2 regions of the Telluria sp. PB2R4 genome follow, and region 1 is predicted to be linked to the other one. Evidence: predicted binding sites of a transcription regulator. Region 1 holds the regulator's gene; the other holds the start of a gene.
What was found. Region 1 encodes sigma-54, which starts transcription at its own class of promoters, with help from an activator protein. Its sites were predicted from a motif close to TGGCANGNAANCTGCTTT; they were not measured.
Positions count from the first base shown of each region.

Region 1 (4,775 bases):
GTATGACCATCGTCGCAAAACGCGCCCAGATCTACCACGAGGAACACCGCGTCGAACTGCTCGGCAACGTCGACATCCAGCGTCCGGCCACGCCGACCAGCGAAGCGCTGCGCATGCAGACCCAGGCGCTCACCGTGCTGCCCGACGAAGAAATCCTCAAGACCGACAAGGCGATCGAGATGCGGCTCGGTTCCGCGACCGTGACCGGCACCGGCATGGTCGCCAACAACGCGACCCAGAAGCTGCATCTCGCCAGCCGCGGCCAGATCGTTTATCCGCCACGCCAGCGTCCCCAATAAGCGGCAGCAACAAGCCAACCCAGGACAAGCAACATGAAAAAAATTATCGCAGCCGTATTCCTCAGCCTGGCCGCCTTCGGCGCCTCGGCGGAGCGTGCCGATTCGCTCAAGCAGGCCGTGGTCCAATTCGACTCGCTCGACGTGGACGAGGTCACCCAGACCCGCGTCCTGACCGGCAACGTCGTGCTCACGCGCGGCACGCTGGTGCTGAAATCCGACCGCGCCCTGTTGAAGGAAACGCCGGAAGGCTTCATGAGCGTGACCCTCACCGCCAACAACGGCAAGACCGCCACCTTCCGCCAGAAGCGCGACGGCGGTCCCGACCTGTGGGTCGAGGGCCAGGCCCAGCGCATCGAGTATGACGAGCGCGCCGAGCTGGTGAAGCTGTTCACCGCCGCCGAGGTGCGCGAGCTGGAGGGCGGGCGCATGACCAACGAGATCAAGGGCCCGTTCATCTCCTACGACAACCGGCGCGAAGTCGCGCAGGTGCGCAACGACGCCAGCGGCGCCAGCAAGGTGGGCGGCGGCCGCGGCACCCTGATCATCGCGCCGCGCCGGACCACGGCGCCAGCAGAGGGCGCCAAGCAATGACGGCAGCCATGAACGGCGCCTTCGCCACCGCGCGCGAAGGCTGCAGCACCCTGATCGTCAAGGGCCTGCAGAAGAGCTACGGCAAGCGCCTGGTGGTGCGCGACGTGTCGCTGCAGGTGGAATGCGGCGAAGTGGTCGGCCTGCTCGGCCCCAACGGCGCCGGCAAGACCACCTCGTTCTACATGATCGTCGGCCTGGTGCCCTCGGACGCCGGCACCATCGACATCAACGGCACCGACATTTCAAGCCTGCCGATCCACCGCCGCGCGGTACTGGGCCTCTCGTACCTGCCTCAGGAAGCCTCGGTGTTCCGCAAGCTGACGGTGGAAGAGAACATCCGCGCCGTGCTCGAGCTGCAGCGGGTGGACGGCAAGGCGCTCACCAAGGACCAGATCAACGAACGCCTCGACACCCTGCTGGCGGAACTGCAGATCGAGAAGCTGCGCGAGAACCCGGCGCTGTCGCTGTCGGGCGGCGAACGGCGCCGCGTCGAGATCGCGCGCGCGCTCGCGACCAACCCGCGCTTCGTGCTGCTGGACGAACCGTTCGCGGGCGTCGATCCGATCGCCGTCATCGAGATCCAGCGCATCGTGCGCTTCCTGAAGGAGCGCAACATCGGGGTCCTGATCACCGACCACAACGTGCGCGAGACGCTCGGGATCTGCGACCGCGCCTACATCATCAACCAGGGCGCGGTGCTGGCCTCGGGACGGCCCGACGACATCATCGCCAACGAATCCGTGCGGCGCGTCTACCTCGGCGAACACTTCAGGATGTAATGAAACAGTCACTGCAGCTCCGCACCTCGCAGCACCTGGCGCTCACGCCGCAGCTGCAGCAGTCGATCCGCCTGCTGCAGCTGTCCACGCTCGAACTGCACCAGGAGATCGAGCAGATCCTGCACGACAACCCGCTGCTCGAACGTCTCGACGATCCGCTCGACCGCTCGGTGCGGCTGCTGGCCGACGGCGCCATCAATGCGGCGCCGCCGAATGGCGACGCGCCGGCCGCGGCGCCGGCACCGGAGGGCGCGGACGGCCCCAAGGCGGAGGCGGAGGGCGGGGATGACGGCGGCGACCACGGCGAACGTGGCGAGGGCGATACCGACTGGGGCGGCGAAGGCGGCGGCGCGCGCAGCGGCGACGACGAGGACGGACGCCCGCAGCTCGAAGCCGACAGCGTCACGCTGCGCGAGCACCTGGCCGAGCAGATCCGCCTGACCGGCTGCAGCGTGCGCGACCGCGTGCTGGCCGAGCTGGTGATCGATGCGCTCGACGACAACGGCTACCTCGAAGAGCCGCTCGACGACATCCATGCGCGGCTGCCGGAAGAACTCGAGATCGAGATGGACGAACTGCGCTGCGCGCTGGCGCTGGTGCAGAGCCTGGACCCGGTGGGCGTGGGTGCGCGCAGCGCGGCCGAATGCCTGGCGCTGCAGATCCGCCGCATGCCGGGCGTGCCGATGGTGACGCGGCGCCTGGCCCTGAAGATCGTCGAAGGCTACCTGGCCTGGTTCGCCCAGCGCGAATACACCAAGCTGAAGAAGGCGCTCGACTGCGACGACGAAGACCTGCGCGAAGTGCAGGCCGTGGTCCGCCAGTGCAATCCGCATCCCGGCGCGGCCTTCGGCTCGGGCGTGTCCGACTACGTGGTGCCGGACGTGATCGTCCGGCGCGCCAAGAGCGGCTGGGCCGTCACCCTGAACCCGGACGTGATGCCGAAACTGCGTGTGAACTCGCTGTACGCCAACCTGCTCAAGCAGGGCAAGAGCGAAAGCCAGATGGGCGCGCAGCTGCAGGAAGCCAAGTGGCTCATCAAGAACATGCGCCAGCGTTTCGATACGATCCTGCGTGTTGCCGAGGCAATTGTGGAGCGCCAGCGCAACTTTTTCAGCCACGGCGCGGTTGCCATGCGCCCTCTTGTCTTACGCGAGATAGCTGATACACTAGGCCTACACGAGAGCACAATCTCGCGTGTAACCACTCAGAAATACATGCTGACCCCGCACGGCATGTTTGAGCTGAAATACTTCTTCGGAAGTCACGTCGCCACCGAAGCGGGGGGAGAAGCCTCCTCGACGGCGATCCGCGCACTCATTGCGCAATTGACAGGAGCAGAAGACCCTAGGAACCCTCTATCCGACAGCAAGATCGCGGAGATGCTCGGGGAACAAGGTATGGTCATTGCGCGCCGCACGGTTGCAAAATACCGCGAAGCGCTCAAGATTCCGCCCGTCAGCCTCCGCAAATCCCTGTAAAGCCACTGCCCACTCTCACCTTGTGGCGCGGGCAGGGCACCTTCCCTAAGGAGTGTGTATGAACCTCACAATCAGCGGCCACCATCTCGAAGTTACCCCCGCCATCCGTGAATACGTTCAGAATAAGCTCGAGCGCATCACCCGTCATTTCGACCACGTCATCGATACCCACGTGTTCCTTGCGATCGACAACCTCACCGAAAAAGAAAAAAGACAGAAAGCGGAGATCAACCTACAGGTATCCGGCAAGATTCTGCACGTGGCCAGTGCCGCGCAGGATCTGTATGCGGCGATTGATACCCTGATGGACAGGCTGGACAGACAGGTTCTAAAGCACAAATCCATGCTACAAGACCATAACCACGTGGCGCACAAGCGCCTTCCGGACATCGGAGAAGCCGCTGCCGCGTAACGACGGGTAGCCGCACATCAAGCAAGGGCGTCTGAGGGGACGCCCTTTTTGCTTTTGTACACGCTTGTTACTTTTCCCGGCTTCCGTATTTGTACAAATGTTCTGTAGAATGCATGTCTTTTCGATCATAGAAGACCGTCATGACCGATACCGTCCTGACCCGCGTTGCCAATCGCACCGGCGTCATCACGCTCGACCGGCCGAAAGCCCTGAATTCTCTCTCGCTCGACATGGTGCGCGCGCTCACCGCGACCCTGTTGCAGTGGAAGGATGACGCGGGCATCGACGCGGTGGTCATCACCAGCAGCAGCGAGAAGGCCCTGTGCGCGGGCGGCGACATCCGCTTTTTCCACGAGGTAGGCCAGGCCAGCCCGATGGGCGGCAGCGCGCTGCTGGAAGACTTCTTCACCGAAGAATACGCACTGAACCACCTGATCCACTTTTATCCGAAGCCCTACATCGCGGTGATGGACGGCGTGGTGATGGGCGGCGGCATGGGTATCGCCCAGGGCGGCCCTGGCTGCGGCCTGCGCATCGTCACCGAACGCACGAAAATGGCGATGCCCGAGGTGAACATTGGCTTGTTCCCGGACGTCGGCGGCAGCCACTTCCTGTCGCACGCGCCGGGCCAGCTGGGACAATACCTGGGCCTGACCGGCCTGACGATCGGCGCGACCGATGCGCTCTACGTGGGGCTGGCCGACGTGTTCGTGCCGGGCGACCAGCTGGGCGGATTGATGGCGCTGGTGGAATCGACGGCCGGCGCGCAGTTGCCGGCGGCGATACGGAACTACGCCGCGCAGTTTGCCGCTCGCATCGGACCGAGTGAGCTGCAGGCGCAGCGCGCCGTGATCGATGCGCACTTCGGCGCCGCTACGGTGGGCGCGATCATGGCCTCGCTCGGGCGCGACGAGAACCCGTTCGCGCAAAAGGCGTTGAAGGCAATGCGCCAGCGTTCGCCCCTGATGATGTGCGTAACGCGCGAACTCCTGCAACGCGGCGCGGCGCTGGATGTGGCGGACTGCCTGCGCATGGAGCGCAACCTGGTGCGCCGCAATTTCGAGCACGGCGAAGTGCTGGAAGGCGTGCGGGCGCTGGTGATCGACAAGGACAATACGCCGAAGTGGAATCCGGCGACGCTCGACGAGGTGAAGCCGGAGATGGTGGCGCGGTTCTTCGAGCCGGTGTGGCCGGAGCATGCGCACCCGCTGCGGCA
Region 1 is NZ_JCASIC010000003.1:17,726-22,500, reverse strand. It holds gene lptC (LPS export ABC transporter periplasmic protein LptC) at 1-299, shown strand, start outside; gene lptA (lipopolysaccharide transport periplasmic protein LptA) at 333-890, shown strand; gene lptB (LPS export ABC transporter ATP-binding protein) at 887-1,669, shown strand; gene AC56LU_RS06210 (RNA polymerase factor sigma-54) at 1,669-3,147, shown strand; gene hpf (ribosome hibernation-promoting factor, HPF/YfiA family) at 3,206-3,559, shown strand; gene AC56LU_RS06200 (enoyl-CoA hydratase/isomerase family protein) at 3,700-4,775, shown strand, end outside.

Region 2 (4,775 bases), on a different contig from region 1:
CGACAGCTCGAGCAGGTTCTCGGCGGCCGGGTTCGCGTAGCGTACCTGGCCCGCGGGGCCGAGCAGCAGCACGCTCGAGGCCAGCAGGTCGAGGCCGGCGAAACGCGCCGGCAGGCCGCCGCCGGCGCTCATCGCACCTTGCCGATCTCGCGCAGCAGCGCTTCGATATTGCGCTCGGTGCGGCCGATCTCGTCGCGCATCGAAGCGACGCGCTCCTGGTACTTGGCGTAGTTGCGCTCGTTGCCCTGGCGTTCCGGCTCGCCCCCGTTGAAGTCGCGGCGCAGCTCGGCCAGCTTCTTCTGCTCGATGCGCAGTTCGTCGTTGAGGATCTCGCGGCGGTCGTCGTCGCGGGCGCGCTGCTGGGCCGTGTCGACACGCGGGAAGCTGGCCGGCGACACGGCGGCGGGCGGTCCCGGGTTCATCGGGCGCACTGCAGGAATCGGGGCCGAGGCGCGCGGCGTCGGGGCCGGTGCATAGCCCGGCAGGTCGAGGGCCTTGCAGCCTTTGCGGCCGCTGTCGGTGAACTCGACGCGTCCCTGGTCGTCCACGCATTTGTAGACGGTGCCCTGGGCTTGCGCCCCATTCTGGAGCGCGAGGCCGGTTGCCAGCACGATCGCGAAGCGTCGGAATAAGCTAATTGTCGTTCCCATCAGAAATTAGTCTGCACAATAAACGTGCACTGATTGTAATGCGGGCGACTATACATGAAGCATGAAAAAAGGCGGGGAAAGCCCTCGCTTTCCCCGCCTTTGTTACAGAGCCTTACGCGCGCTGATGCATGGGCGCAACGGTTCTGTTGACCTTTCGATTACGACGAGTAGTACATGTCGAATTCGGCCGGATGCGGAGTCATGCGCAGACGCTGCACTTCGTTCATCTTCAGCTCGATGTAGGCATCGATCATGCTGTCGCTGAACACGCCGCCGCGGGTCAGGAACTCGCGGTCCTTGTCCAGGGCTTCCAGCGCTTCTTCCAGCGAGGAGCACACCGTCGGGATCAGCTTGTCTTCTTCCGGCGGCAGGTGGTACAGGTCCTTGGTCGCGGCTTCGCCCGGGTGGATCTTGTTCTGGATGCCGTCCAGGCCTGCCATCATCAGCGCGGCGAAGCACAGGTAGACGTTGGCCAGCGGATCCGGGAAACGGGTCTCGATGCGGCGGCCCTTCGGGTTCGCCACGTGCGGGATGCGGATCGAGGCCGAGCGGTTACGGGCCGAGTAGGCCAGCTTGACCGGGGCTTCGTAGCCAGGCACCAGGCGCTTGTACGAGTTGGTGCCCGGGTTGGTGATCGCGTTCAGGGCGCGCGCGTGCTTGATGATGCCGCCGATGTAGAACAGTGCGGTATCCGACAGGCCGGCATAGCCGTCGCCGGCGAACAGGTTCTTGCCGTCTTTCCAGATCGACTGGTGCACGTGCATGCCCGAGCCGTTGTCGCCGTTGATCGGCTTCGGCATGAAGGTGGCGGTCTTGCCGTAGCTGTGGGCCACGTTCCAGATCACGTACTTCATGTTCTGGGTCCAGTCGGCGCGCTCGACCAGGGTCGAGAACTTGGTGCCGATTTCATTCTGGCCGGCGCCGGCCACTTCGTGGTGATGCACTTCGACCGGAATGCCCATCGATTCGAGGATCAGGCACATTTCCGAGCGCATGTCCTGGAAGCTGTCGACCGGCGGGACCGGGAAGTAGCCGCCCTTGACGGTCGGACGGTGGCCGCTGTTGCCGCCTTCGATTTCCTTGTCGGTCGCCCACGAGGACTCGTCCGAGTCGATCTTGACGAAGCAGCCCGACATGTCGATCTTCCAGCGGATCGAGTCGAAGATGAAGAATTCCGGTTCCGGACCGAAGAAGGCGGTGTCGCCGATGCCGGTCGACTTCAGGTAGGCTTCGGCGCGCTTGGCGATCGAGCGCGGGTCGCGGTCGTAGCCCTTGCCGTCCGACGGTTCGATCACGTCGCACTGCATGAACAGCGTGGTCTCTTCCATGAACGGGTCGAGATTGGCGGTATTCGGATCCGGCAGCAGCAGCATGTCGGAGGCTTCGATGCCCTTCCAGCCGGCGATCGACGAACCGTCGAAGGCATGGCCCGACTCGAACTTGTCTTCGTCGAAATGCGACACGGGGACGGTCACGTGCTGCTCCTTGCCGCGGGTGTCCGCGAAGCGCAGGTCAACGAACTTCACTTCGTTGTCTTTGATGAGTTGAATTACGTCTGCAGCCGTCTTTGCCATTCGTATCTCCTGATTGAAAAGGGGGTGCCGCACTGGAAAGCTCGCAATGCGGCAACTTGCTCTACATCAAAGCATGAACTGTGCCAACCCGGCGTTATGAGTAAATGCACAATGCTTCGTTGGAATTCGCTGGTATCCGTCCTAGAATCTTCCGGTAGACGCCGTGCACCTGAATGCGTCGTCGCACTACATTGGTGCAGTATTGCAGTCCATGCACCACAGCAGCGCAGGATACACCGAACCAAGTTGGTGCATCACCTTTTCTTGTTCAAACTGGATCACACCATGACCACCACCGAGACCATCCTTGCCCTTGCCCGCCGGCGCGCCCCGGGCCAGCCTTATGCCGGCGCCGTCACGCCCGAGGAAGCCTTCACGCTAGTACAGGGCGATCCGCGCGTGAAGCTGGTCGACGTGCGCACCAATGCCGAGCGCGACTGGGTCGGCCGGGTGGCGCTTCCGGAGGCGCAGCACGTCGCGGTGCAGTGGGCCACTTACCCGGGCGGCGCGCCGAATCCCGAATTCGGTGCGCAGCTGGCGCAAGTGGCGCGCCAGGACGAGGTACTGCTGTTCCTGTGCCGCTCGGGCGTACGCTCGCGCCACAGCGCGCGCGTGGCGACCGAACATGGCTTCGCCGAGTCCTACGACATCCTGGAAGGCTTCGAGGGGGACCGCGATGCGGAGGGGCATCGCAAGACGGTGGGCGGCTGGTGCAAGGCCGGGCTGCCCTGGATCGGAGCCTGAACTTGCCGTGTGGGCGGAAACCGGCCCACACGACGAACATCAGTGCGCCGGCATGACCATCAACTGCAGGCCGGACGCCGCCCCCGGCGCACGATGCACACGCTGGGTCGCCTTCTTGAAGTCTTCCGGCTTGGCCTTCGGGATGTGGGTGAAGGTCTGCGGATTCAGGTCGATCAGCGGGAACCACGAGCTCTGCACCTGCACCATGATGCGGTGGCCGCGGCGGAAGGTGTGGTGCACGTCGCCGATGTCGAAGGAAAGCGCTTCCTGCTTGCCCGGGGTGAACGGCTCCGGCTTCTCGAAGCTGTTCCTGAACTTGCCGCGCAGCGGATTGCCGCGCACCAGCTGCTGGAAGCCGCCCAGGTTGAGGTGCGGCGGACCGACGTCGTTGCCCTTGCGTTCCGCCGTCGGGGTCGGGTATTCGCTGGGGTAGACGTCGATCAGCTTGACCACCCAGTCGGCATCCGTCCCGGTGGTCGACACGAACAGCTTCGGCAGCACCGGGCCGGCGATGGTCACATCTTCTTCCAGCACCTCGCTCTGGTAGACCAGCACGTCGGGACGGGTGGCGGCGAAGCGCTGGTCGGACACCATGTATTCGCGCGGCACGCCGGTGGCCGGGTAGCCGATGAAGGGCACGGGTTTATGCGGGTCGGCCACGTATTCGTCGTAGCCGGCCCCGCTGGCGGCGGGCTGTTGCCAGCCCAGCGTGCCGTTCGGGCCGAAGTACAGGGTGCGCGCTTTCGCCGGGGCCGGCGGCCAGGCCGGGTAGCTGCGCCAGACATTGGTGCCGGTCTCGAAGGCCGTCACCGCAGGCAAGGCGCGCGCCGGCTTCACGCCCTTCAGGTGCTGCTCGAAGAACGGAAACTGGATCTCGCGGCGGAAGTATTCGCCCGTCTTCGCATCGAAATTCACGTGACCGAGGCGTGCGCCGTCGCCGCGCGCCCAGCCGCCGTGCACCCACGGCCCCATCACCAGCGCATTCGGCGTGCCCGGGTTGTACTTGCCGACCGCCTTGTAGATGGCAAGCGGCCCGGCCGGGTCTTCGGCATCGAACCAGCCGCCCACGGTCAGCACCGCCGCCTTGACGTTCTTCATGTGCGGCGTGATGGCGCGCGAGCGCCAGAACGCGTCGTAGGTGTCGTGCTCGATGGTCGGCACCAGCAGCGCGCGCTGCTCGTCCGTCATGGTGGCGAGGATGTTCGGCAGCGTCAGGCGCTTCAGGAAGAAGTCGTACGCGTCGGCCTCCCCGTAGGCGAAGCGCGAGCGCTCCTTGTTGCCGGGGGTCGGATTCCGCTGCGGCAGGAAGGCCGAGTAAAAATCGAAGTTCGCCGACAGCATGAAGGCGCCGCCGTGGTACGAGTCGTCGCCCATGTACAGGTCGGCGATCGGGGCCTGCGGCGAGGCGGCCTTGATCGCCGGGTGCGAATCGATGATGCTGGCCGCGGTGTAGAAGCCCGGATAGCTGATGCCCCAGATGCCGACCCGGCCGTTGTTGTTCGGGACGTGCTTGAGCAGCCATTCGACGGTGTCGTGCATGTCCTCGCTTTCCTGGCCCTCTCCCGTGGCGCGCTTGCCCTTGGCATGCGGCGTCATCTCCTGCCACACGCCCTCCGACATGTAGCGGCCGCGCACGTCCTGGGTCACGAAGATGTAGCCGGAATCTTCCAGCTCGCGCGAGGGGCTGAGCGCCTCGGGGAACCAGTCGACGCCGTAGCGCTGCTCGCCCTGCGCGAATACGCCGGCGCTGTACGGGGTGCGCTGCACCAGGAAGGGATATGGCCTGGCGCTGTCCTTCGGCACGTAC
Region 2 is NZ_JCASIC010000006.1:293,264-298,038, reverse strand. It holds gene glnL (nitrogen regulation protein NR(II)) at 1-132, opposite strand, end outside; gene AC56LU_RS12925 (DUF4124 domain-containing protein) at 129-650, opposite strand; gene glnA (type I glutamate--ammonia ligase) at 809-2,224, opposite strand; gene AC56LU_RS12915 (rhodanese-like domain-containing protein) at 2,510-2,968, shown strand; gene AC56LU_RS12910 (CocE/NonD family hydrolase) at 3,008-4,775, opposite strand, start outside.
Region 2: a site for sigma-54 is predicted at 2,293-2,310, ahead of glnA (type I glutamate--ammonia ligase). Genes of this name have one in related genera too.